Linked DNA regions of Streptomyces venezuelae. The protein of the gene in region 1 binds, or shares a complex with, the protein of each later gene. Links are inferred from orthologs where the notes say so. Each region holds a gene or a part of one and is shown in the gene's direction. Other genes may lie near its edges.

Region 1 (10,987 bases):
CGGTTTCGCCGGGATCGCCTTCCTCGTCGGCATCTTCCTCATCATCAACACCTTCTCGATGCTGGTCGCCCAGCGCACCCGCGAGATCGGCCTGATGCGCGCCATCGGCTCCAGCCGCAAGCAGGTCAACCGCTCCGTCCTCGTCGAGGCCCTCATGCTCGGCGTGTTCGGCTCGGTCCTCGGCGTCGGCGCGGGCATCGGACTCGCCGTCGGCCTCATGAAGCTCATGTCCGGCATGGGCATGGAACTGTCCACCGGCGACCTCACCGTCAACTGGACGACGCCCGTGGTCGGCCTGGTGCTCGGCATCGTCGTCACCGTCCTCGCCGCCTACCTCCCCGCACGACGCGCCGGCAAGGTCTCGCCGATGGCCGCACTGCGCGACGCGGGCACCCCGGCCGACGGCAGGGCGAGCGCGCTGCGCGCCGTCATCGGACTCGTCCTCACCGGCGCCGGCGGCTACGCCCTGTGGGCCGCCTCGCAGGCCGACAAGGCCAAGGACGGCTCGCTCCTCCTCGGCGGCGGCGTCGTCCTCTCCCTCATCGGCTTCGTCGTCATCGGCCCCGTGCTCGCCTCCGGCGTGGTCCGCGTCATCAGCGCGGTCCTGCTGCGGATGTTCGGCCCGGTCGGCCGGATGGCCGAGCGCAACGCGCTGCGCAACCCGCGCCGCACCGGCGCCACCGGCGCGGCCCTGATGATCGGCCTCGCGCTGGTCGCCTGCCTCTCCGTCGTCGGCTCCTCGATGGTCGCCTCGGCCACCGACGAGCTCGACAAGTCGGTCGGCGCGGACTTCATCGTCCAGCCCACCCAGCCCGGCATGAACATCACGGACAAGGCCGCCGATGCCCTCGGCAAGGCCGACCACATCGCCCACATCACCCGCTACAAGCAGATCAACGCGGACATGACCACGCCTTCGGGCAAGACCGTGGACGGCGTCGGCCTGAGCGCCGCCGACCCCTCCTACGCCACGGACCTGCGGCGCGAGACCACCGCGGGCAAGCTCTCCGACGCCTACGGCAAGAACGCCATGTCGGTCGGTGACGACTTCGCCGAGAAGCACGGCCTGAAGGTCGGCGACGAGCTGAAGATCGCCTTCGAGCACGGCAGGACGGCGAAGCTGAGGCTCGCGGCGATCACCAATGACGACACCTCCGTCGACCGGGGCTCGATGTACCTCAACATCACGACGATGGAGAAGTACGTCCCCGCGGACCGCATCCCGCAGAACGACATGATGTTCGCCTCGGCCACCAAGGGCCAGGAAGAGGCCGCGTACGCCTCCCTGAAGAAGTCCCTGGACGCCTACCCGCAGTACAAGGTGATGGACCAGACCGACTTCAAGCAGACCCTGAAGGACCAGGTCGGCCAGCTCCTGAACATGGTCTACGGCCTGCTCGGGCTCGCGATCATCGTCGCGATCCTCGGCGTCGTGAACACCCTGGCCCTCTCGGTGGTGGAGCGCACCCGCGAGATCGGCCTCATGCGGGCCATCGGCCTCTCGCGCCGCCAGCTGCGCCGCATGATCCGCATGGAGTCCGTGGTCATCGCCCTCTTCGGCGCCCTGCTCGGCCTCGGCCTCGGCATGGGCTGGGGAGCGACGGCCCAGAAGCTCCTGGCGCTGGAGGGCCTGAAGGTCCTCGAGATCCCGTGGCCGACGATCATCGCGGTCTTCATCGGGTCGGCGTTCGTGGGCCTCTTCGCGGCACTGGTCCCGGCGTTCCGGGCCGGCCGGATGAACGTCCTGAACGCCATCGCCACCGAATAGCCACTCCGACGGGGGAATCGGGGGAACGGGGGAGCCGGCCCCGGCGGGCGCGTGTGATGCGCGCCCGCCGGGGCCGGCCGCCGTCCGCCGCTACTCCCGGCGCAGCAGCACGTACCCGTACGCGGTGTCCTCGGCCACGTAACGGGTGCCCGGATGCAGCCCGTTGGCGTACGCGACCGGGTCCTTCGTCCAGCCGGACCGCACGTCGAGAGCGACGTACCGCGGCACGACGGGGTCGGCCGCGCCGGTCCAGAAGACGCGGGTGCGCGAGGTCAGCCGGGTGATCGGCCCGATGTTCGCCTCGACGGTGGCGCCGTCCGGTATCCGGTCCAGCATCTTCTCGATGGCGACGACCTGCTCGCTCTTCCGGTACGTCGCCCCTTCGGTGAGGCCCGCGAGCGGCAGGGACGTGGTGAGGGCGAGCGCGGCCGCGGCGACGCACGCGGGAAGGAGGTCCGCGTACCGGCGCAGCCACGGCTTCGGGCTGCGGCGCGCGGTGTCGACGGCGTCGACGAGGGCGAGCAGGACGACCGGCATCAGGACGGCGCTGTAGTGCCAGTCCGTGCCCCAGTAGTGGTCGTCGGCCGAGACGAACCGCCAGCCGAGCGTCGGCAGCGCGACCAGGAGCAGCGGAGAGCGCAGGGCCAGGAGCCCGGAGGTCGGGATCAGCAGCCAGGCGAGGGTGCGCAGCTTCGTACCGAACCCGTCGAAGGCCCCGGCGGTGGGGCCCGCCTCCCCGACCTTGTCCCAGTAGTCGTACCCGCCGACCGAGTTGAAGGCCGGAATGACCAGCGTGAGCGTGACGGCGGTGGCGACCGCGCCGAACGCGGCGACGCCGAGGGCGTGGCGCAGCGCCTTCGGGTCCGTACGCCGGCACCGGATCGCCACGACCACGGCGAGCGCCGCGAGGGTCGCCCCCAGGTCCTCCTTGACGAGGACCAGCGGCAGCGCCCAGAGCAGCGAGGCCCGCCACCGCTGCCGCAGCAGCGCTTCGAGGGAGAAGGCGATCAGCGGCACCGCGAAGCAGATCTCGTGGAAGTCGAAGTCGACGGCGCGCTGGATGCCCCACGACAGCCCGTACGCGACCCCGATCGCGAGCCCCGACGCGCGCCCCAGGATCCGGGTCGCCGCCCGGGTGACGGGCACGACGGAGACGGCGATCAGCAGCGCCTGCGCGACGAGCAGCGTCACGGGCGAGGGGAAGAGCCGGTAGGCGGGGGCGAGGAGGGCGGTGACGGGGCTGAAATGGTCACCGAGGATGTTGGCGCCGGGCCCCTTGAGGTCGGCCACGGGTACGCGGAGGTGCGCGTAGGCGCGCACGGCCTGCTCGAAGATCCCGAGGTCCCAGGAGGAGCTTTCGAGCCGCCGGTACCGGCACACGGACACGACGGCGTACGCGACGAAGAGCCCGGCGGCGAGCAGATGCGGGGCGCGGTCCCAGAGCCGTCTCTTCCCGTCGACGACGGGAACGGAGACACTCCGGTCCCGCCCGGGTATGAGCTCGTCGGCACGCTCCTGGGCGGGGAGATCGGTCTTGGCTGCGGGCATGGGGTGGCTTTCTGGTGGGAGAGCGGAAAAATCTAGCCCCTCCGGCGCGTGAGGAGCGGGGTCCGGGGCGGAGCCCCGTGCATCGGTGGCGCGCACGACAGGAAATCAGCCCCCCGACGGAGTCGCGGTCGCCGTCGCCGTGGGCGGAGTCGGCCATGTCGGCGTCGCGGTCGGCGGCAGCGAGGTCGAGGGCGTCAGGGAAGACGGCACCCCGGACGACGGCGACCGGTCGGCGAGGGACGACTCCGGGAAGGAGGCCGACTTCGTCGGGCTGGGCGGCACAGCCGGCCCCACCGGCTCCCCGCCCCGCCCCAGCTGCACCGCGGCGAGCGCGCCCCCGCCGGAGACCAGGCAGACGGCGAGCGCCGCCCCCGCCGCGTACGTCCGCCGCCGACGGCGTGCCCCGCGCGCGGCGACCTGGTGCGCAGGGACCGGCGAGGCGGCCAGGCCGCCCGACGCGGCGGCCCGCTTCAGCGCGGCGGCGAGGCTGTCGCCGCCGTCCGCCGGGGGAGTGGGCTCGGTCACGGTGCTCCTCCGAGGTCGAGGTCCGAGGCGGTCGTGTCGTCGAGATGCGGTGCGAGAGCCGCCCTGGCCCGGGACAGGTGGGACTTCACGGTCCCGGCCGCGATCCCGGTCTCCGCGGCGACCTGCTGCACGGACAGGTCGCACACGTAGTGCAGAACGGCCACCCGCCGCTGCCGCTCGGACAGCTGCCGCAGCGCGGCGACCAGCGCGACGGTCCCCGGGTCCGGGGCGGGCGCGGTGCCCGCCCGTTCCCCGTGGTGGCGCCGCCAGGCCTCCGCGGCCCGCCCGCGCCGCCGCCACCGGCTCACGGCGAGCCGCCGGGCGACGGTCCTGACCCACGCCTCGGGACCGGCGTCCCGCTCCAGCCGCGAGCGGCGCGCCCACGCGCGGACGAAGGCCTCCTGGACCACGTCCTGCGCCTCGTGGAGGTCCCCCGTCATCAGATAGACCTGTCCGACCAGTGCTCTCACGGAGTGCGCGTAGAACGCCTCGAACTCCTCGTCGGTCAAGTGGTCTCCTGGTGCGTGCGGTGTTCTCGATGGCAGTACGCCCGGGAGGCGCGGCCGGTTTACACCCGAGGGGAAAATATTTTCGGACGGAGGTTTCCGGACAGTGTGCGGGAGGGCACCCGGTCTCCCGCCCCCCGGCCCGGCCCGACCGGGCCGCGCCGATCAGCGCGGAGTCGTACGCTGGAGACCCCCGGCCCGTACGACGTGCCGGGCGGTTCGCGTTGCCCACTCACTCCGGCTACCTGGACTGCTGGACTGGACGGAAAGCCTTCAATGAGCCTGCACGGTCTGCTCGACGCTGTCGTCAAGGACTCGGCACTGGCCGAAGCGGCCAAGGCCGCGACCGACGGCCACCGCATGCACGTCGACCTGGTCGGACCGCCCGCGGCCCGGCCCTTCGCGGTGGCGGCGCTGGCCCGCGAGTCCGGCCGCACCGTCCTGGCCGTGACGGCCACCGGCCGGGAGGCCGAGGACCTGGCCGCCGCGCTGCGGACGATCCTGCCGCCGGACGGCGTCGCGGAGTACCCGTCGTGGGAGACGCTGCCGCACGAGCGCCTCTCCCCGCGCTCCGACACCGTCGGCCGCCGCCTCGCCGTGCTGCGCCGTCTCGCGCACCCCAGCCCGGACGACCCGGAGACAGGACCGGTCTCGGTGGTCGTCGCGCCGGTCCGCTCCGTCCTGCAGCCGCAGGTCAAGGGCCTCGGCGACCTGGAGCCCGTGGCGCTGCGCAGCGGGCAGACGACGGACCTGAACGAGACGGTGGAGGCCCTCGCGGCGGCCGCGTACTCGCGCGTGGAGCTGGTCGAGAAGCGCGGCGAGTTCGCCGTACGAGGCGGCATCCTCGACGTCTTCCCGCCCACCGAGGAGCATCCGCTGCGCGTGGAGTTCTGGGGCGACGACGTCGAGGAGATCCGGTACTTCAAGGTCGCCGACCAGCGCTCCCTCGAAGTCGCCGAGCACGGTCTGTGGGCGCCGCCCTGCCGTGAGCTGCTGCTCACCGACGAGGTGCGGGAGAAGGCGGCCGTCCTCGCCGAGGAGCACCCCGAGCTCGGCGAACTGCTCGGGAAGATCGCCGAGGGCATCGCGGTGGAGGGCATGGAGTCCCTCGCGCCGGTCCTCGTCGACGACATGGAGCTGCTCGTCGACGTCCTGCCGAAGGGCTCGATGGCCGTGGTCTGCGACCCGGAGCGGGTGCGGACGCGCGCGGCGGACCTGGTGGCGACCTCGCAGGAGTTCCTCCAGGCGAGCTGGGCGGCGACGGCGGGCGGCGGCGAGGCCCCGATCGACGTGGGCGCGGCGTCCCTGTGGGGCATCGCGGACGTCCGGGACCACGCACGCGAGCTCGACATGATGTGGTGGTCGGTGAGCCCGTTCGCCGCCGACGAGGAGTTGGACGATGACACGCTGAAGCTGGGCATGCACGCCCCGGAGACGTACCGGGGCGACACCGCGAAGGCCCTCGCGGACACGAAGGGCTGGCTCGCGGACGGCTGGCGCGTCGTCTACGTCACCGAGGGCCACGGCCCCGCGACCCGCACCGTCGAGGTGCTCGGCGGCGAGGGCATCGCGGCCCGCCTCGACGGCGACCTCGGGGAGCTCACGCCGTCGCTGGTGCACGTGTCGTGCGGCTCGATCGACTACGGCTTCGTGGACCCGGCCCTCAGGCTCGCGGTCCTCACCGAGACCGACCTCTCCGGGCAGAAGGCGGCCGGCAAGGACGGCCAGCGCATGCCGGCCCGCCGCCGCAAGACGATCGACCCGCTGACGCTGGAGTCCGGCGACTACATCGTCCACGAGCAGCACGGCGTGGGCCGCTACATCGAGATGGTGCAGCGCACCGTCCAGGGCGCGACCCGCGAGTACCTCGTCGTGGAGTACGCGCCCGCCAAGCGCGGCCAGCCCGGCGACCGGCTCTACATCCCCACCGACCAGCTGGAGCAGATCACCAAGTACGTGGGCGGCGAGGCCCCGACGCTCCACCGCCTCGGCGGCGCCGACTGGACGAAGACGAAGGCGCGGGCGAAGAAGGCGGTCAAGGAGATCGCCGCCGACCTCATCAAGCTGTACTCGGCGCGCATGGCGGCGCCCGGCCACTCCTTCGCGCCCGACACGCCCTGGCAGCGCGAGCTGGAGGACGCCTTCCCTTACGCGGAGACGCCCGACCAGCTGACCACGATCGCCGAGGTCAAGGAGGACATGGAGAAGACGGTCCCGATGGACCGCCTGATCTGCGGCGACGTCGGTTACGGCAAGACGGAGATCGCGGTCCGCGCGGCGTTCAAGGCGGTCCAGGACGGCAAGCAGGTGGCGGTCCTTGTCCCCACGACCCTCCTCGTCCAGCAGCACTTCGGCACGTTCTCCGAGCGCTACTCGCAGTTCCCGGTCAGCGTGAAGGCGCTGAGCCGCTTCCAGACGGAGACGGAGTCGAAGGCGACCCTGGAGGGCCTGCGCGAGGGCTCGGTCGACATCGTCATCGGCACGCACCGCCTGTTCTCCTCCGAGACCAAGTTCAAGGACCTGGGCCTGGTCATCGTCGACGAGGAGCAGCGCTTCGGCGTCGAGCACAAGGAGCAGCTGAAGAAGCTCCGCGCGAACGTCGACGTCCTGACGATGTCGGCCACCCCCATTCCCCGTACGCTCGAAATGGCCGTCACCGGCATCCGCGAGATGTCGACGATCACGACGCCGCCCGAGGAGCGCCACCCGGTCCTGACCTTCGTCGGCCCGTACGAGGAGAAGCAGATCGGCGCGGCCGTGCGCCGCGAGCTGCTCCGCGAGGGCCAGGTCTTCTACATCCACAACCGCGTCGAGTCGATCGACCGCGCGGCGGCGAGGCTCCGGGACATCGTCCCCGAGGCGCGGATCGCGACGGCCCACGGCCAGATGTCGGAACAGGCCCTTGAGCAGGTCGTCGTCGACTTCTGGGAGAAGAAGTTCGACGTGCTCGTCTCGACGACGATCGTCGAGTCGGGCATCGACATCTCCAACGCCAACACGCTGATCGTGGAGCGCGGCGACAACTTCGGCCTGTCCCAGCTCCACCAGTTGCGCGGCCGAGTGGGCCGAGGCCGCGAACGGGGTTACGCGTACTTCCTCTACCCCCCGGAGAAGCCGTTGACGGAGACGGCCCACGAACGCCTCGCCACGATCGCCCAGCACACGGAGATGGGCGCGGGCATGTACGTGGCGATGAAGGACCTGGAGATCCGCGGCGCGGGCAACCTCCTGGGCGGCGAGCAGTCGGGTCACATCGCGGGCGTCGGCTTCGACCTGTACGTCCGCATGGTCGGCGAGGCGGTCGCCGACTACCGCGCGTCCCTGGAGGGCGGTGTGGAGGAGGAGCCGCCCCTGGAGGTCAAGATCGAGCTCCCGGTCGACGCGCACGTCCCCCACGACTACGCCCCCGGCGAGCGCCTGCGCCTGCAGGCCTACCGTGCCATCGCCTCCGCGAACACGGAGGAGGACATCAAGGCGGTACGCGAGGAACTCACCGACCGCTACGGCAAGTTGCCGGAGCCGGTGGAGAACCTCCTCCTGGTGGCAGGCCTGCGCATGCTGGCCCGCGCCTGCGAGGTCGGCGAGATCGTCCTCCAGGGCAACAACATCCGCTTCGCCCCGGTGGACCTCCGCGAATCCCAGGAACTCCGCCTCAAGCGCCTCTACCCCGGAACGGTCATCAAGCCGACCGCGCACCAGATCCTGGTCCCGCGCCCCAAGACGGCGAAGGTGGGCGGCAAGCCGTTGGTCGGGCGTGAACTGCTCGGCTGGGTCGGGGAGTTCCTCACGTCGATCCTGGGGTCCTAGAGGCCTGGGGTCCTAGGCCGTCGTGCAGGCCGCCGCGATGGAGAGGCTGTTCTCGTACAGGTGGTGCCGGGTGATCCGGCCGTCCTCCACCGTGAGGCGCAGGGCGAAGGGGCCGGCGAAGGACTTGCCGGTGGCGCGCACGGTGCCCGAGAGGTGGCCGAACAGGACGGCATCCGTTCCGTCGACGAGGAAGGTGTCGAGGGAGGCGCGGGCGTCCTCGGGGACGGTGTGCGCGGCCAGTTCCTCGGACTGGGCCGCGCACTCGGCGCCCGTGGAGCGCGGGCGGATCCACGGGACGGCGGGGTTCTCGGCGAGCAGCCAGTCCACGTCGTCGGCGAACAGCTCCTCCATCCGCCCCCTGTCCACGGCGAGCCGGGCCTGCAGGAACTCCTGGACGACGGCGCGGGTGCGGTCGGCGGTGTCGGCGGCGCTCATGGGGGCTCTCCTCGGTTCGGCTCTCGGCTGATGTGACCGATCCTGCCGGGGGAGAGAGGGGACGGTCGATTACCGCTGAGGTAATCGTCAGCGGTCAAAGAGCTGGTCGTCCTTGTCGCGGCACAGGGCGTGGGCGGCGCCCATGATGCGGGACGTCTGCACCTTGGTCGTGCCGAGCCGGCGCGTCGACTCCTTGAACTGCTCGCCGAGGGCCGCGCCCCGGATCGTGCACAGGGCGTCCCCTTCGGCGACGAGCGCGTCGTCGTCGATGTGGTCGAGGTCCGGGTAGTTCTTCCGCAGGGTCTTGAGGAAGAACTCGGCCGCAGGCCCTTTCAGTCCGCGTCCCTGGGGAGCGGCGGGAGTCGGGTGCGCGCTGGGTGACGAAGTGCGCGGTGTGTCGGACGCGTTGGTGTCGGACCCGCCGCACCCCGTGGTACCGAGGACGAGGACGGTGAGCAGCGGCAGGGCGAGCCGCGGCAGACGCTTGTGCATGAATCTCCTGATAGGGAAGGAACAGGAGATATTCTCATGATCGTCCGTATGGTCCGAGGGTCCGCCCAGGGGAGGGGAGAGCGCAGTGAGGTACCAAGTCGTGGGTCCGCACCGGTTTCCGGTGAAGTCGCGGAGCGGTGCCGCGCCCGGCGCGACGGTGGTCGTCCGGTGAACCGGCGTACCCGTACCGCTTCGGCGCTGCTCGCCCTCCTCGCCGTGCCCGCGCTCCTCACCGGCTGCGAGACCGGCACCAAGGACAAGGCGGACGGCGGCGCCGCCGGACCCGACGCGAAGGCCGGGTCGGCGCTCGCCGCCGTCGACACGCTCACCGTCAAGGGGCGGGCCCCCAAGACCGGTTACGAGCGGAGCCGGTTCGGCACCGCGTGGGCCGACACCGACTCCAACCGCTGCCCGACCCGGGACGACATCCTGAAGCGGGACCTCAAGGATGTGACGTACGCGGGCGGCGACTGCCGGGTGACGTCCGGCAAGCTCGCGCCCGACCCGTACACCGGCAAGGACGTGACGTTCCGGCGCGGGCGCAGCCAGGTCGACATCGACCACCTCGTGGCGCTCTCCGACGCCTGGCAGAAGGGCGCGTTCCAGTGGCAGCCCGCCAAGCGCATAGCGTTCGCCAACGACCCGCTGAACCTCCTGGCCGTCGACGCGGGCCCCAACCGCGGCAAGGGCGACGGCGACACGGCGACGTGGCTGCCCCCGAACAAGGGCTACCGCTGCACGTACGTGGCCGGACAGGTCGCGGTGAAGAAGAAGTACGGGGTGTGGGTGACCGGCGCGGAACGCGCCGCGATGAAGAAGGTCCTCACGACGTGCCCGGACGAAAAACTTCCGTCGGGCACAGCTCCGACGGAGGCCCCACCCCGCTTCCACGCCCGCTGACCGGGGAGAAAACCGCTACCGCCCGCCGAGCGGACCCCGTACCGTCCCGACCCATGAACCTCAAGATCACGACGCTCGCCGAGCGCCCCGAGCTCACGGACCCGCTGTGGAACATGGCGGAGGACTGGCCGGAGTTCATCCTCCACGACCCGGTGGGCTGGTCGCTGATCGGACGGATCGTCAAGGACCTTCCGGAGTACGTCCTGGTCGCCACCGACGAGGACGACGGCGGCAAGGTCGTCGCCCGGGCCTTCAGCGTGCCGTTCGCGCTCCGCGCCCGCGGCACCGGTGAACTGCCCGACGGCGGCTGGGACCAGGTCCTGCTGTGGGCCTTCTCCGACCTGCGCCACGGCAAGCGGGCCGACACCGTGAGCGCCATCGAGATAACCGTCGACGAGACGGCCCGGGGCAAGGGCCTCTCCGCGAGGATGCTCGACGCCATGCGGGAGAACGCCCGTGCCCACGGCTTCGCCGAGGTCGTCGCGCCCGTGCGGCCCAACGCCAAGCACCTCGAACCGGCGGCCCGGATCGACGAGTACGCGTACCGCACCCGCGAGGACGGTCTGCCGCACGACCCGTGGCTGCGGGTCCACGTGCGGGCGGGCGGCGTCGTGGAGAAGGTCGCGCACGCGTCCATGACCGTGTCGGGGTCGACCGCGCAGTGGCGGGAGTGGACCGGGCTGCCGTTCGACACGGAGGGTCCGGTCGAGGTGCCGGGGGCGCTGGTGCCCGTGCACTGTGAACCGGAGCGCGGGTACGGCGTGTACGTCGAGCCGAACGTGTGGGTGCGGCACACGCTCTGAGGCCCGACGGGCCCGTCACGCGCCCAGCTTGTCCAGGTCGATGACCTTGCCCGCGGGCGGCGTCGTCTTGACCGGCTTGTCGTACTCGCTGAACGTGATGTGCTCGGGCTCGGCCTTCTTCGCCTCCCCCTTCTTCGGCTCCGCGTCGATGATCTTCAGCAGGTACGGCTTGCCCTCGGCGGCGACGTAGATCGTGTACTTCT
Region 2 (10,700 bases), 1.5 Mb from region 1 along the record:
CCTCCTGGTGGGCGCCCTCCGCCATCGCGTCGCCGTCTTCAACCCCGAGGGCACCGGCGCCGCCCTCGCCACCGTCGCGACGCTGGCCACGCTCTGTCTGGTCCTGCCGACCTTCACCACCACCAAGCAGGGCCCCGAGTTCTCCACGGCCCAGCTCACCTTCGCCGCGGTCGCCTCGATCGTCCTCTACGGCATCTTCGTGACCACCCAGACCGTGCGGCACCGCGACTACTTCCTGCCCCTCACCAAACAGGGCGAGGTCATCGACACCGACAGCCACGCCGAAGGCCCCTCCTCCAAGGAGGCGCTGCTGAGCCTGGGACTGCTCGGGCTCGCGCTGGTCGGAGTGGTCGGCCTGGCCAAAGGCGTGTCCCCGACGATCGAGTCGGGTGTGGAGAGCGCCGGCATGCCGCACGCCGTCGTCGGTGTGATCATCGCGCTGCTCGTGCTGCTCCCGGAGACCATCGCGGCCGTGCGCGCCGCCCGCCGCGACCGCGTCCAGACCAGCCTGAACCTCGCCCTCGGCTCGGCGATGGCCAGCATCGGACTGACCATCCCGGCCGTCGCCATCGCCTCCGTATGGCTGTCGGGACCGCTCGTGCTGGGGCTCAGCTCGACCCACATGGTGCTGCTCGCGCTCACCGTGATCGTCGGCACCCTGACGGTCGTGCCCGGACGCGCCACGCCGCTCCAGGGCGGCGTCCACCTGGTGCTGTTCGCGGCGTTCCTGGAACTCGCCGTCACCCCGTAGCGGCGGCCGGATCGGGAACCGGGACGGGACGGGTCTCGGGCAGCAGCGCGAAGCAGCCGAGGCTCAGCAGCGCGACCCCCGTCAGATACGCGGCCACGCCCCACGGCGTCCCGTCCCCCTGCGCCGCCGCCGTCGCCACGATCGGGGTGAGCGCGCCGCCGACCACCCCGCCGAGGTTGTAGCCGACCGCGGCGCCCGTGCACCGCATCCGGGGCTCGTACAGCTCCGGCAGATACGCGCCGATCACCGCGAACATCGTGATGAACGCGAGCATCGCCACCAGGAACCCGGTGAACATCAGCAACGGCTGCCCGGTCGAGAGCAGCGCGATCATCGGGAACATCCACAGGGCCGTCGCGGCGCACCCGAGCAGACACAACGGCCGCCGCCCGTAACGGTCGCCCAGCACGGCGACCACCGGCGTCAGGGCGCCCTTCACCACGACCACCGCCATGATGCAGCCGAGCATGACGGTGCGGCTGACGCCGAGTTCCTCCACCCCGTACGAGAGCGACCAGGTCGTCACGGCGTAGAACACCGCGTATCCCACCGCGAGCGCGCCCGCCGTCAGGAGGACGAGGCGCCAGTGGCCGCGCACCACTTCGGCGAGCGGCACGCGCGCGTGCTCGCGCAGGCCGAGGAAGTCCGGGCTCTCGGCGAGCGAGCTGCGCAGCGCGAGGCCCACGGCCACGAGCAGCCCCGCGACCCAGAACGGCACCCGCCACCCCCAGGCCGCGAACTGGGCCTCGGTGAGCGTGGCGGACAGGGCCAGCATGATGCCGTTGGCGAGCAGGAACCCGACCGAGGGTCCGACCTGCGGGAAGCTCGCCCACAGCCCGCGCCGCTCGGCGGGCGCGTGCTCCGCGGTCAGCAGCACGGCACCGCCCCACTCGCCGCCGAGCCCGAGCCCCTGCAGAAAGCGCAGGACGAGAAGGAGCACGGGTGCGGCGATCCCGATCGACTCGTACGTGGGGACGCAGCCGACGGCGACCGTGGCGACGCCGGTGAGGAGCAGCGACGCGACGAGGACGGGCCGCCGTCCGTGCCGGTCCCCGATGTGCCCGAAGAGGACGGACCCCAACGGGCGCGCGACGAACCCCACTCCGAAGGTCGCGAAGGCGGCGAGGGTTCCGGCGAGCGGCGAGAAGGTCGGGAAGAACAGCGGCCCCAGGACCAGCGCCGCCGCCGTCCCGTAGATGAAGAAGTCGTAAAACTCGATGGCGGTCCCGGCGAGCGAGGCGGCCGCGAGACGCGGCAGTGAGGGTGGTGCGGTTCGGTGCATGCCGCGTCAACTACCCATAGTCACCAGTGGTAACGCTTGGCGATCGCGCCTGTCTCGTGCGGTCCCCCGCGCGCGTGGGGCGCGTGATAGACCTCCTTTATGACGCGCAGCCTCGCCACCGCCCCGATCATGATTTTGAACGGCCCGAACCTGAACCTCCTCGGCCGTCGCCAGCCCGAGATCTACGGCACGGACACCCTCGCCGACGTCGAGGCCCTGTGCGCCAAGGCCGCCGCGGCGCACGGTGGGACCGTGGACCTGCGGCAGAGCAACCACGAGGGCGAGTTGGTCGACTGGATCCACGAGGCGCGCGAGCACCACGTCGGCATCGTCATCAACCCCGCGGCCTACTCCCACACGTCCGTCGCGATCCTGGACGCCCTCAACACCTGTGACGGCATGCCCGTGTTGGAGGTGCACATCTCCAACATCCACCAGCGCGAGGCGTTCCGGCACCACAGCTACGTGTCGCTGCGCGCCGACGGCGTCATCGCGGGGTGCGGTGTGCAGGGGTACGCGTTCGCGGTGGAGCGGGTGGCGGCGCTGGTCGCCGCCGGCCAGGCGTGACGCGTACCCCTTCGGGTCACCAGCCCCGCGCGCGCCATTCGGCGAGGTGCGGCCGCTCGGCGCCGAGCGTCGTGTCGCCGCCGTGGCCTGGGTAGACCCACGTCTCGTCCGGCAGCGTCCCGAAGATCTTCGTCTCCACGTCATCGATGAGGCTGGCGAAGGCGTTCGGGTCCTTCCACGTGTTGCCGACGCCGCCCGGGAAGAGGCAGTCGCCGGTGAACACGTGCGGGTGGCCGTGCGGGTCGTCGTAGACCAGCGCGATCGAGCCCGGGGTGTGGCCCACCAGGTGCCGCGCGGTCAGCGTGACGCGGCCGACCGTGATCGTGTCGCCGTCGTCGACCAGGACGTCCGTCGGGACGGGGATGCCGGTGGCGTCCTCGCGGCCCGCGTAGGTCCGCGCCCGGGTGGCCCCGACGACGGCGGACAGGGCCTGCCAGTGGTCGCCGTGCTGATGCGTGGTGACGACGGACGCGATGCCGTCGTCACCGATCAGCGTCAGCAGTGTCTCGGCGTCGTTCGCCGCGTCGATCAGCAGCTGCTCGCCGGTGGCCCGGCAGCGCAACAGGTAGGCGTTGTTGTCCATCGGCCCGACCGCGACCTTCGAAATCATCAGGTCCGGCAGCTCGTGCACATCCGCGGGCCCGCCGACCTTCACCGCTCCGCTGTACGTCATGTGCGCCAGCCTATAGCGGGGGCAGAGCGGGCAGGAGGCCCCCTTCGGCCGTGAGCGCGGTGCCGTCGCGGCGGCCGGCCAGCCAGCCGACCACGTCGGGCGCGGACCCGGAGACGGTGACCTCGGGAGTGCCCTGCCTGCCGGTGTCCCACGCGTGCGTGCCGTCCGTGATCCGGGTGGGCGGGACGTCGGGGTTCCCCGAGAAACGTGCCGTCAGGAACGCGATCTCACGCTGCACGAACTCCGTCGGCAGATCTTCGAGCTCGTACCCGATGCCGAGGTCGACGTGGTGCAGCTCGACCTCGACCCAGCGCCGGAAGGGCACCCGCGCCGCCGAGTCCGTGACGCCGTTGCGCAGCTCCACGGTGCGGGACCAGTCGGCGGGCCGCTCGCCCTCCGCCAGGAAGCGGGCCCCGCTCTCGCGCACGTCCGCCAGCTGCGCGTCCAGCGGCCGCGGGGCGTCCCGCTCGATGTCCGCGTCCCGGGCCTGCGCACTCTCGTACATCGGCCGCCCGGCGAGGACGTTCACCAGGGCGTCCGCGTTCCGGGCGATGTGGGCGAGGACGTGTCCGCGGCTCCAGCCGGGGAGCCGTGACGGCTCGGCAGTCGAATCGTTGTTCAGTTTCGCCGCTGCGCTGAGCAGCCGGTCGGTCGCGTCACGTACAGACGCCAGGTCGCGCACATGATCAATCATGCGGTCGACGATAGCTGCGCCACACGTTCGGGTGAAGGGCTCTCAGGACGGCCGCAAATCGAATACGCGTGCTATATGGTCGAGGGCGGCATCGGGCATTCTTGAAGGTCCGGGTTTGTTGTGCATGTGGAACCAGGGAAGCGGCCCGGCGTTGTCAGTGGCTCGCCCTAGTCTGTGAACGACGGGGGTTCTGCCCCCTGTCTCTTCTCTCAAGAAAGGTGCGGACCCGGCGTGGCCGACCGTCTCATCGTCCGTGGCGCGCGCGAGCACAATCTCAAGAACGTCTCGCTCGACCTCCCGCGCGACTCACTCATCGTTTTCACCGGACTCTCCGGGTCGGGCAAGTCCTCGCTCGCGTTCGACACGATCTTCGCCGAGGGCCAGCGGCGGTACGTGGAGTCCCTCTCCTCGTACGCCCGGCAGTTCCTCGGCCAGATGGACAAGCCGGACGTCGACTTCATCGAGGGCCTCTCGCCCGCGGTATCCATCGACCAGAAGTCGACGTCGCGCAACCCGCGCTCCACGGTCGGCACGATCACCGAGGTGTACGACTACCTGCGCCTGCTCTTCGCGCGCATCGGCAAGCCGCACTGTCCCGAGTGCGGCCGCCCGATCTCGCGGCAGTCGCCGCAGGCCATCGTCGACAAGGTCCTGGAGCTGCCCGAGGGCAGCCGCTTCCAGGTCCTCTCGCCGCTGGTGCGCGAGCGCAAGGGCGAGTTCGTCGACCTCTTCGCCGACCTCCAGACGAAGGGGTACTCCCGCGCGCGGGTCGACGGACAGACGATCCAGCTCTCCGAGCCGCCCACGCTCAAGAAGCAGGAGAAGCACACCATCGAGGTCGTCGTCGACCGCCTCACGGTGAAGGACTCCGCCAAGCGCCGCCTGACCGACTCCGTGGAGACGGCCCTCGGCCTCTCCGGCGGCATGGTCGTGCTCGACTTCGTCGACCTCCCCGAGGACGACCCCGAGCGCGAGCGGATGTACTCGGAGCACCTCTACTGCCCGTACGACGACCTGTCCTTCGAAGAGCTGGAGCCCCGCTCCTTCTCCTTCAACTCGCCCTTCGGCGCCTGCCCGGACTGCACCGGCATCGGCACGCGCATGGAGGTCGACCCCGAGCTGATCGTCCCGGACGAGGACAAGTCCCTCGACGAGGGCGCCATCCACCCCTGGTCGCACGGCCACACCAAGGAGTACTTCGGCCGGCTCGTCGGAGCCCTCGCCGACGCCCTCGGCTTCTCCACCGACATGCCCTGGGCCGGACTCCCGCAGCGCGCCAAGAAGGCCCTCCTCAACGGCCACAAGACGCAGATCGAGGTCCGCTACCGCAACCGGTACGGCCGCGAGCGGGTCTACACCACCGCCTTCGAAGGCGCCGTCCCCTTCGTCAAGCGCCGCCACAGCGAGGCCGAGAGCGACGCGAGCCGCGAGCGCTTCGAGGGGTACATGCGCGAGGTGCCCTGCCCCACCTGTGAGGGCACCCGCCTCAAGCCGATCGTCCTGGCCGTCACGGTCATGGGGAAGTCCATCGCCGAGGTCTCCGCGATGTCCATCAGCGACTGCGCGGACTTCCTCGCCGAGCTGCGGCTGGGCGCCCGCGACAAGAAGATCGCCGAGCGGGTCCTCAAGGAGGTCAACGAGCGCCTGCGGTTCCTGGTCGACGTCGGCCTGGACTACCTCTCGCTCAACCGTGCCGCGGGCACCCTCTCCGGAGGCGAGGCCCAGCGCATCCGCCTGGCCACGCAGATCGGCTCCGGCCTGGTCGGCGTCCTGTACGTCCTGGACGAGCCGTCGATCGGCCTGCACCAGCGCGACAACCACCGCCTGATCGAGACCCTCGTCCGCCTGCGCGACATGGGCAACACCCTCATCGTCGTCGAGCACGACGAGGACACGATCAAGGTCGCCGACTGGGTCGTCGACATCGGCCCCGGCGCGGGCGAGCACGGCGGCAAGGTCGTGCACAGCGGCTCCATGAAGGAGCTGCTCGGCAACGACAAGTCGATCACCGGGCAGTACCTGTCGGGCAAGAAGGCCATCCCGGTGCCCGACGTGCGCCGCCCGGCCGACCCGTCCCGGCAGCTCACGGTGCACGGCGCCCGCGAGAACAACCTCCAGGACATCGACGTCTCCTTCCCGCTCGGCGTCCTCACCGCGGTCACGGGTGTCTCGGGCTCCGGCAAGTCGACGCTCGTGAACGACATCCTCTACACCCACCTGGCCCGCGAGCTGAACGGCGCCCGGTCCGTCCCCGGCCGCCACACGCGTGTGGACGGCGACGACCAGGTCGACAAGGTCGTGCACGTCGACCAGTCGCCCATCGGCCGCACCCCGCGGTCGAACCCGGCGACGTACACGGGAGTCTTCGACCACGTCCGCAGGCTCTTCGCGGAGACCACGGAGGCGAAGGTCCGGGGCTATCTGCCCGGCCGCTTCTCCTTCAACGTCAAGGGCGGCCGCTGCGAGAACTGCTCCGGCGACGGCACGATCAAGATCGAGATGAACTTCCTCCCGGATGTGTACGTGCCGTGCGAGGTCTGCCACGGCGCGCGCTACAACCGCGAGACGCTGGACGTGCACTACAAGGGCAAGTCCATCGCCGAGGTCCTCGACATGCCGATCGAAGAAGCGCTCGGCTTCTTCGAGGCCGTCCCCGCCATCGCCCGTCACCTGAAGACGCTCCACGACGTCGGCCTCGGGTACGTGCGCCTCGGGCAGTCGGCGCCCACGCTCTCCGGAGGCGAGGCCCAGCGCGTGAAGCTGGCGTCCGAACTCCAGAAGCGGTCCACGGGCCGGACCGTGTACGTGCTGGACGAGCCGACCACCGGTCTGCACTTCGAGGACATCAGCAAGCTGATCACGGTCCTCTCCGGCCTGGTCGACAAGGGCAACACGGTCATCGTCATCGAGCACAACCTCGACGTGATCAAGACGGCCGACTGGGTCGTCGACATGGGCCCCGAGGGCGGCAACGGCGGTGGTCTCGTCGTCGCCGAAGGCACGCCCGAGGAGGTCGCGGGGGTCCCGGCCAGCCACACCGGCAAGTTCCTGCGGGACATCATCGCGGCGGACCGGATCAGCGACGCGGTGCCCTCGCGGGGGCGCGGGGCGGCGAAGAAGGCTCCCGCGAAGAAGTCCGCCGCCAAGAAGGCCACCGCCAAGAAGGTGGTGGCGGCGAGCGCCACGGCCACGAAGAAGACGGCCACGGCCAGGACGGGTGCCGGGTCGGGTTCCGGTGCGGCCACGAAGAAGGCGGCCGCCGCAAAGTCGGCCGCCTCCGCCAAGCAGACCGTGGCCAAGAAGACGGTCGCCAAGAAGACCGCCGCTACGAAGACTGCCTCCACGAAGAAGGCCGTCGCGAAGAAGGCCACGCGGGCCCGCAAGGCCTGATCGGCGTCGGGCCACGGCCGACAGCGCTCCGCCCACCGCGGGCGGCGCCTCGCCGACGCCCCATCCGTACGACGCGCCCCGCCCCTCACCAAGGGCGGGGCGCGTCGTCGTACGCGGGGGGAGTGGCGGCCCGAACACTCCTTGTCCGGCAGCCCGTTCCATGGTCGGCTTGCCCCATGCCCGTACGCAGCGAACGCGCAGGCCACGTCACCACCATCGTGCTGTCCCGCCCCGCCGCGCGGAACGCTGTCGACGGGCCCACCGCCCGCGCGCTCGCCGACGCCTTCCGCGCCTTCGACGCCGACCCGCAGGCCTCCGTCGCCGTGCTGTGGGGCGAGGGCGGCACCTTCTGCGCGGGCGCGGACCTCAAGGCCATCGGCACCCCCGACGGCAACACGGTCACCGAGGACGGGGACGGCCCCATGGGCCCCACCCGGATGCGCCTGACGAAACCGGTGATCGCGGCGATCTCCGGCCACGCCGTCGCGGGCGGCCTCGAACTCGCCCTCTGGTGCGACCTGCGCGTCGCCGAAGAGGACGCCGTCCTCGGGGTGTTCTGCCGTCGCTGGGGCGTCCCGCTCATCGACGGCGGGACGGTGCGACTGCCCCGGCTGATCGGCGAGGGGCGCGCCCTCGACCTGATCCTGACCGGCCGCCCGGTGGGCGCCGCGGAGGCGCTCGGCATGGGCCTGGTCAACCGGACCGTGCCCACGGGAACCTCACGTGCCGCCGCCGAGCGCCTCGCCGCCGAGATCGCCGCGTTCCCGCAGACCTGCATGCGGCGTGACCGGCTCTCCCTGCTCGAACAGAGCGGTCTGCCCGAGGAGGAGGCGATGGCGGGCGAGCTGGCCCACGGCCTGCACTCCCTGGCCGACGCGGCACAAGGAGCGGCACGGTTCGCGGCGGGGGCGGGCCGGCACGGGTCGTTCAACGGGCGCTGACGGACACGGCTGCGCGGCCGACCGGGGTCCGCTCAGCCCAGTTCCGCCGCGTAAGGCGGCTCCGCGCCCGCCCGGGAGCACGTGAGTGCCGCCGCGCGCGCCGCGAACCGCAGCACGTCGGTCCAGCCCTCCGCGCCGAGACCGGCCAGCGCCCCGTCCGACAGCGCGTCCCGGGCGTGAAGGCCGTGCAGCAGCGCCGCGTTGACGGTGTCGCCCGCGCCGATCGTGTCGACGACGTCGACCTTCTCGCCGGGCACGCGCAGCTCCGTACCGTCCCGGGTGTACAGCGCCAGACCGTCCCCGCCGTGCGTGACCACCACGGCCGCGGGCCCGGCGGCCAGCCACTCGTGCGGAGTGCCGCCGAGCCACTCGGCGTCCTCCCGCGACAGCTTGAGCAGCGTCACCGACGGCAGCCAGCTCTTGAAGCGCGTGCGGTAGGCGTCCGCGTCGGGGATCAGACCGGCGCGGACGTTCGGGTCGAGTGCCGTGAAGACACCGCTCGCCGCCGCCCGCCGCATCAGCCCCTCGTACGCGCTCGCGCCCGGTTCAAGGACGAGCGAGCAGGTGCCGAACGACATCGCCCGCACCCCGTCGGGAAGGGAGCCGTGGTCGGGCGCTTCGAAGAGGCGGTCGGCCGTGCCCTCGACGTAGAAGGAGTACCCCGCCGAGCCGTCCGCGCCGATCGAGGCGACGGCGAGCGTCGTCGGCTCGGGACCGCGCTGCACGGACGTCACGTCGACGTCGGCCGCACGCAGCCCGTCCAGCAGCGCCTCGCCGAACGCGTCCCGGGAGACGCGTGAGCAGAAGGCCACGGGGGAGCCGAGCCGGCCGAGCGCCACGGCGGTGTTGTACGGGCCGCCGCCGAGGCGCGGCGCGAGCGCGGGCAGCCCCGCGCCTCCGTCCTCGCCGGCCCGCCGCGCACTGTCCGGCTCCCCGCCCGCGTCCTGCGGTACGAGGTCGATCAGGGCCTCTCCTGCGACGACAATCACGGGTCATTCCTCTCGGGCACCGTCCGGGTGGGCTCGCCGCGCCCAGGCTAGGCCGTCCGCGGGGCCGCGTGCGGAACCGGGCAGGACTCGGGCACGGTCGTGCCCGACCCGGTCGGAACCCGGTGCACCGGTATGGTCTGATCCGTCACCGATGCCCTCCTGACCTGTGGAGACACCATGTCCGGCACCCCCCACGCCCGCCGTACCGTGCTGCGGGCCGCCGCTCTCGCCCCGGCCGTCGGACTCGGGCTCACCGCCTGCTCGTCCGGCGACGGGTCGAACCGGTCGGCGCCGACCGCGCCGGTGGACCTCGGGAAGGCCGACGACGTGAAGGTGGGCGCGTCGAAGCTGTACAAGGACAGCAATGTCGTGGTCAGCCGGATCTCCGACGACGAGTACAAGGCGTACAGCACGATCTGCACCCACGCGCGCTGCCCCATCCAGAACCTGGAGGGGCACAAGCTGGTCTGCCAGTGTCACGGCAGCGAGTTCGACGCCACCAACGGCAAGGTGCTGCACGAGCCGGCCAACGAGCCGCTTCCCGAGGTGCCGGTGAAGGTGGCCAACGGCAAGATCATCGCGGGTCCGGTGAAGAAGGCGTAGGACCCCGTCGCGGCCGTGGGCCCGGGTTCACTCCCAGTCCCACGCGATTCCCAGGATCCCCGCCCGCACCTGCGGCTCGACCACGTGCACCGACCGGTGGTTGCCGCTCAGCGTCAGCTCCTGGCGGCCGCCGCGCGGGGCCGCGGCGGAGTGCTGGGTGAAGCGGTGGCAGCGTACGGGCAGCGCCGTCTCGTCGTACCGGATCTGCAGTGCGTACTGCCCGCCCGCGTAGGTGAAGCCGCGCATGTACTCAGTGGCGGCCCCGGCCGTGCCGTCCTCGAAGCCGTAGCCGAACAGATGCGTGTCGCCCGCGCGCAGCCGGGCGTCGAAGAGCAGCTCGGCGACCAGCACCCCCGTGCCCTTGTGCCAGCGCACCCTGCCCGTACGGCAGTTCTCCAGGGCGAGCACCCGGACGCGGTCGGGGGCGCACCCGGGATCGCCGTGGTGGATGGCCACGTAGCGGTCGACGCCGTCCCGGTGGGCGCGCACGATGTGCTGTGAATCGCGGCCGAGCATCTCGCGTTCCGCCCCGATCCGTACGCGTTCGTGGTGGCCGATCGTATGCAGTCCACCGTCGACCGGCGAGCCGAGGTCGGTCAGGAGGGAGCGCAGCACGTCGGACGCCTCCACCAGGGAGCGGTACGAGCGGGCGGCGGGCCTGGCCCGGTCGGCGCGCTCGGCCGGCCGCACGAGCAGCCTGATCAGTGACTCCTCCGGGAGCTGGAGGATCTCCTCCAGGGCGCGTACGGCGCGCAGGGACTCGGGGCGCTGCGGCCGGCGGGCGCCCTGCTGCCAGTAACTGAGGCTCGT

Evidence for each region.
Region 2: the proteins of mfd (region 1) and uvrA are in contact, whole or in part, in a crystal structure (PDB 4DFC), measured with the Escherichia coli proteins. The link is inferred for Streptomyces venezuelae from one-to-one orthologs.

Annotation. Positions count from the first base shown.
Region 1 is NZ_CP029192.1:5,303,250-5,314,236, forward strand. What follows is about bases 4,312-8,354. They hold mfd (transcription-repair coupling factor), read left to right. Parts: upstream 4,312-4,623; coding sequence 4,624-8,154; downstream 8,155-8,354. Other genes in these bases: DEJ48_RS23260 (SigE family RNA polymerase sigma factor), read right to left, coding at 4,312-4,350; DEJ48_RS23270 (nuclear transport factor 2 family protein), read right to left, coding at 8,167-8,354. Outside these bases: DEJ48_RS23245 (ABC transporter permease), read left to right, coding at 1-1,768; DEJ48_RS23250 (DUF2079 domain-containing protein), read right to left, coding at 1,859-3,316; DEJ48_RS23255 (hypothetical protein), read right to left, coding at 3,422-3,841; more of DEJ48_RS23260, read right to left, coding at 3,838-4,311; more of DEJ48_RS23270, read right to left, coding at 8,355-8,589; DEJ48_RS23275 (hypothetical protein), read right to left, coding at 8,677-9,081; DEJ48_RS23280 (HNH endonuclease family protein), read left to right, coding at 9,250-9,981; DEJ48_RS23285 (N-acetyltransferase), read left to right, coding at 10,035-10,784; DEJ48_RS23290 (hypothetical protein), read right to left, coding at 10,800-10,987. UniProt on the Escherichia coli protein: Couples transcription and DNA repair by recognizing RNA polymerase (RNAP) stalled at DNA lesions. Mediates ATP-dependent release of RNAP and its truncated transcript from the DNA, and recruitment of nucleotide excision repair machinery to the damaged site.
Region 2 is NZ_CP029192.1:6,754,770-6,765,469, forward strand. The notes cover bases 3,802-7,557. They hold uvrA (excinuclease ABC subunit UvrA), read left to right. Parts: upstream 3,802-4,198; coding sequence 4,199-7,357; downstream 7,358-7,557. Other genes in these bases: DEJ48_RS29720 (maleylpyruvate isomerase family mycothiol-dependent enzyme), read right to left, coding at 3,802-3,967; DEJ48_RS29730 (crotonase/enoyl-CoA hydratase family protein), read left to right, coding at 7,534-7,557. Outside these bases: DEJ48_RS29700 (calcium:proton antiporter), read left to right, coding at 1-751; DEJ48_RS29705 (MFS transporter), read right to left, coding at 741-2,033; aroQ (type II 3-dehydroquinate dehydratase), read left to right, coding at 2,133-2,600; DEJ48_RS29715 (MBL fold metallo-hydrolase), read right to left, coding at 2,617-3,273; more of DEJ48_RS29720, read right to left, coding at 3,284-3,801; more of DEJ48_RS29730, read left to right, coding at 7,558-8,298; DEJ48_RS29735 (carbohydrate kinase family protein), read right to left, coding at 8,331-9,287; DEJ48_RS29740 (Rieske (2Fe-2S) protein), read left to right, coding at 9,465-9,890; DEJ48_RS29745 (hypothetical protein), read right to left, coding at 9,918-10,700. UniProt on the Escherichia coli protein: The UvrABC repair system catalyzes the recognition and processing of DNA lesions. UvrA is an ATPase and a DNA-binding protein. A damage recognition complex composed of 2 UvrA and 2 UvrB subunits scans DNA for abnormalities.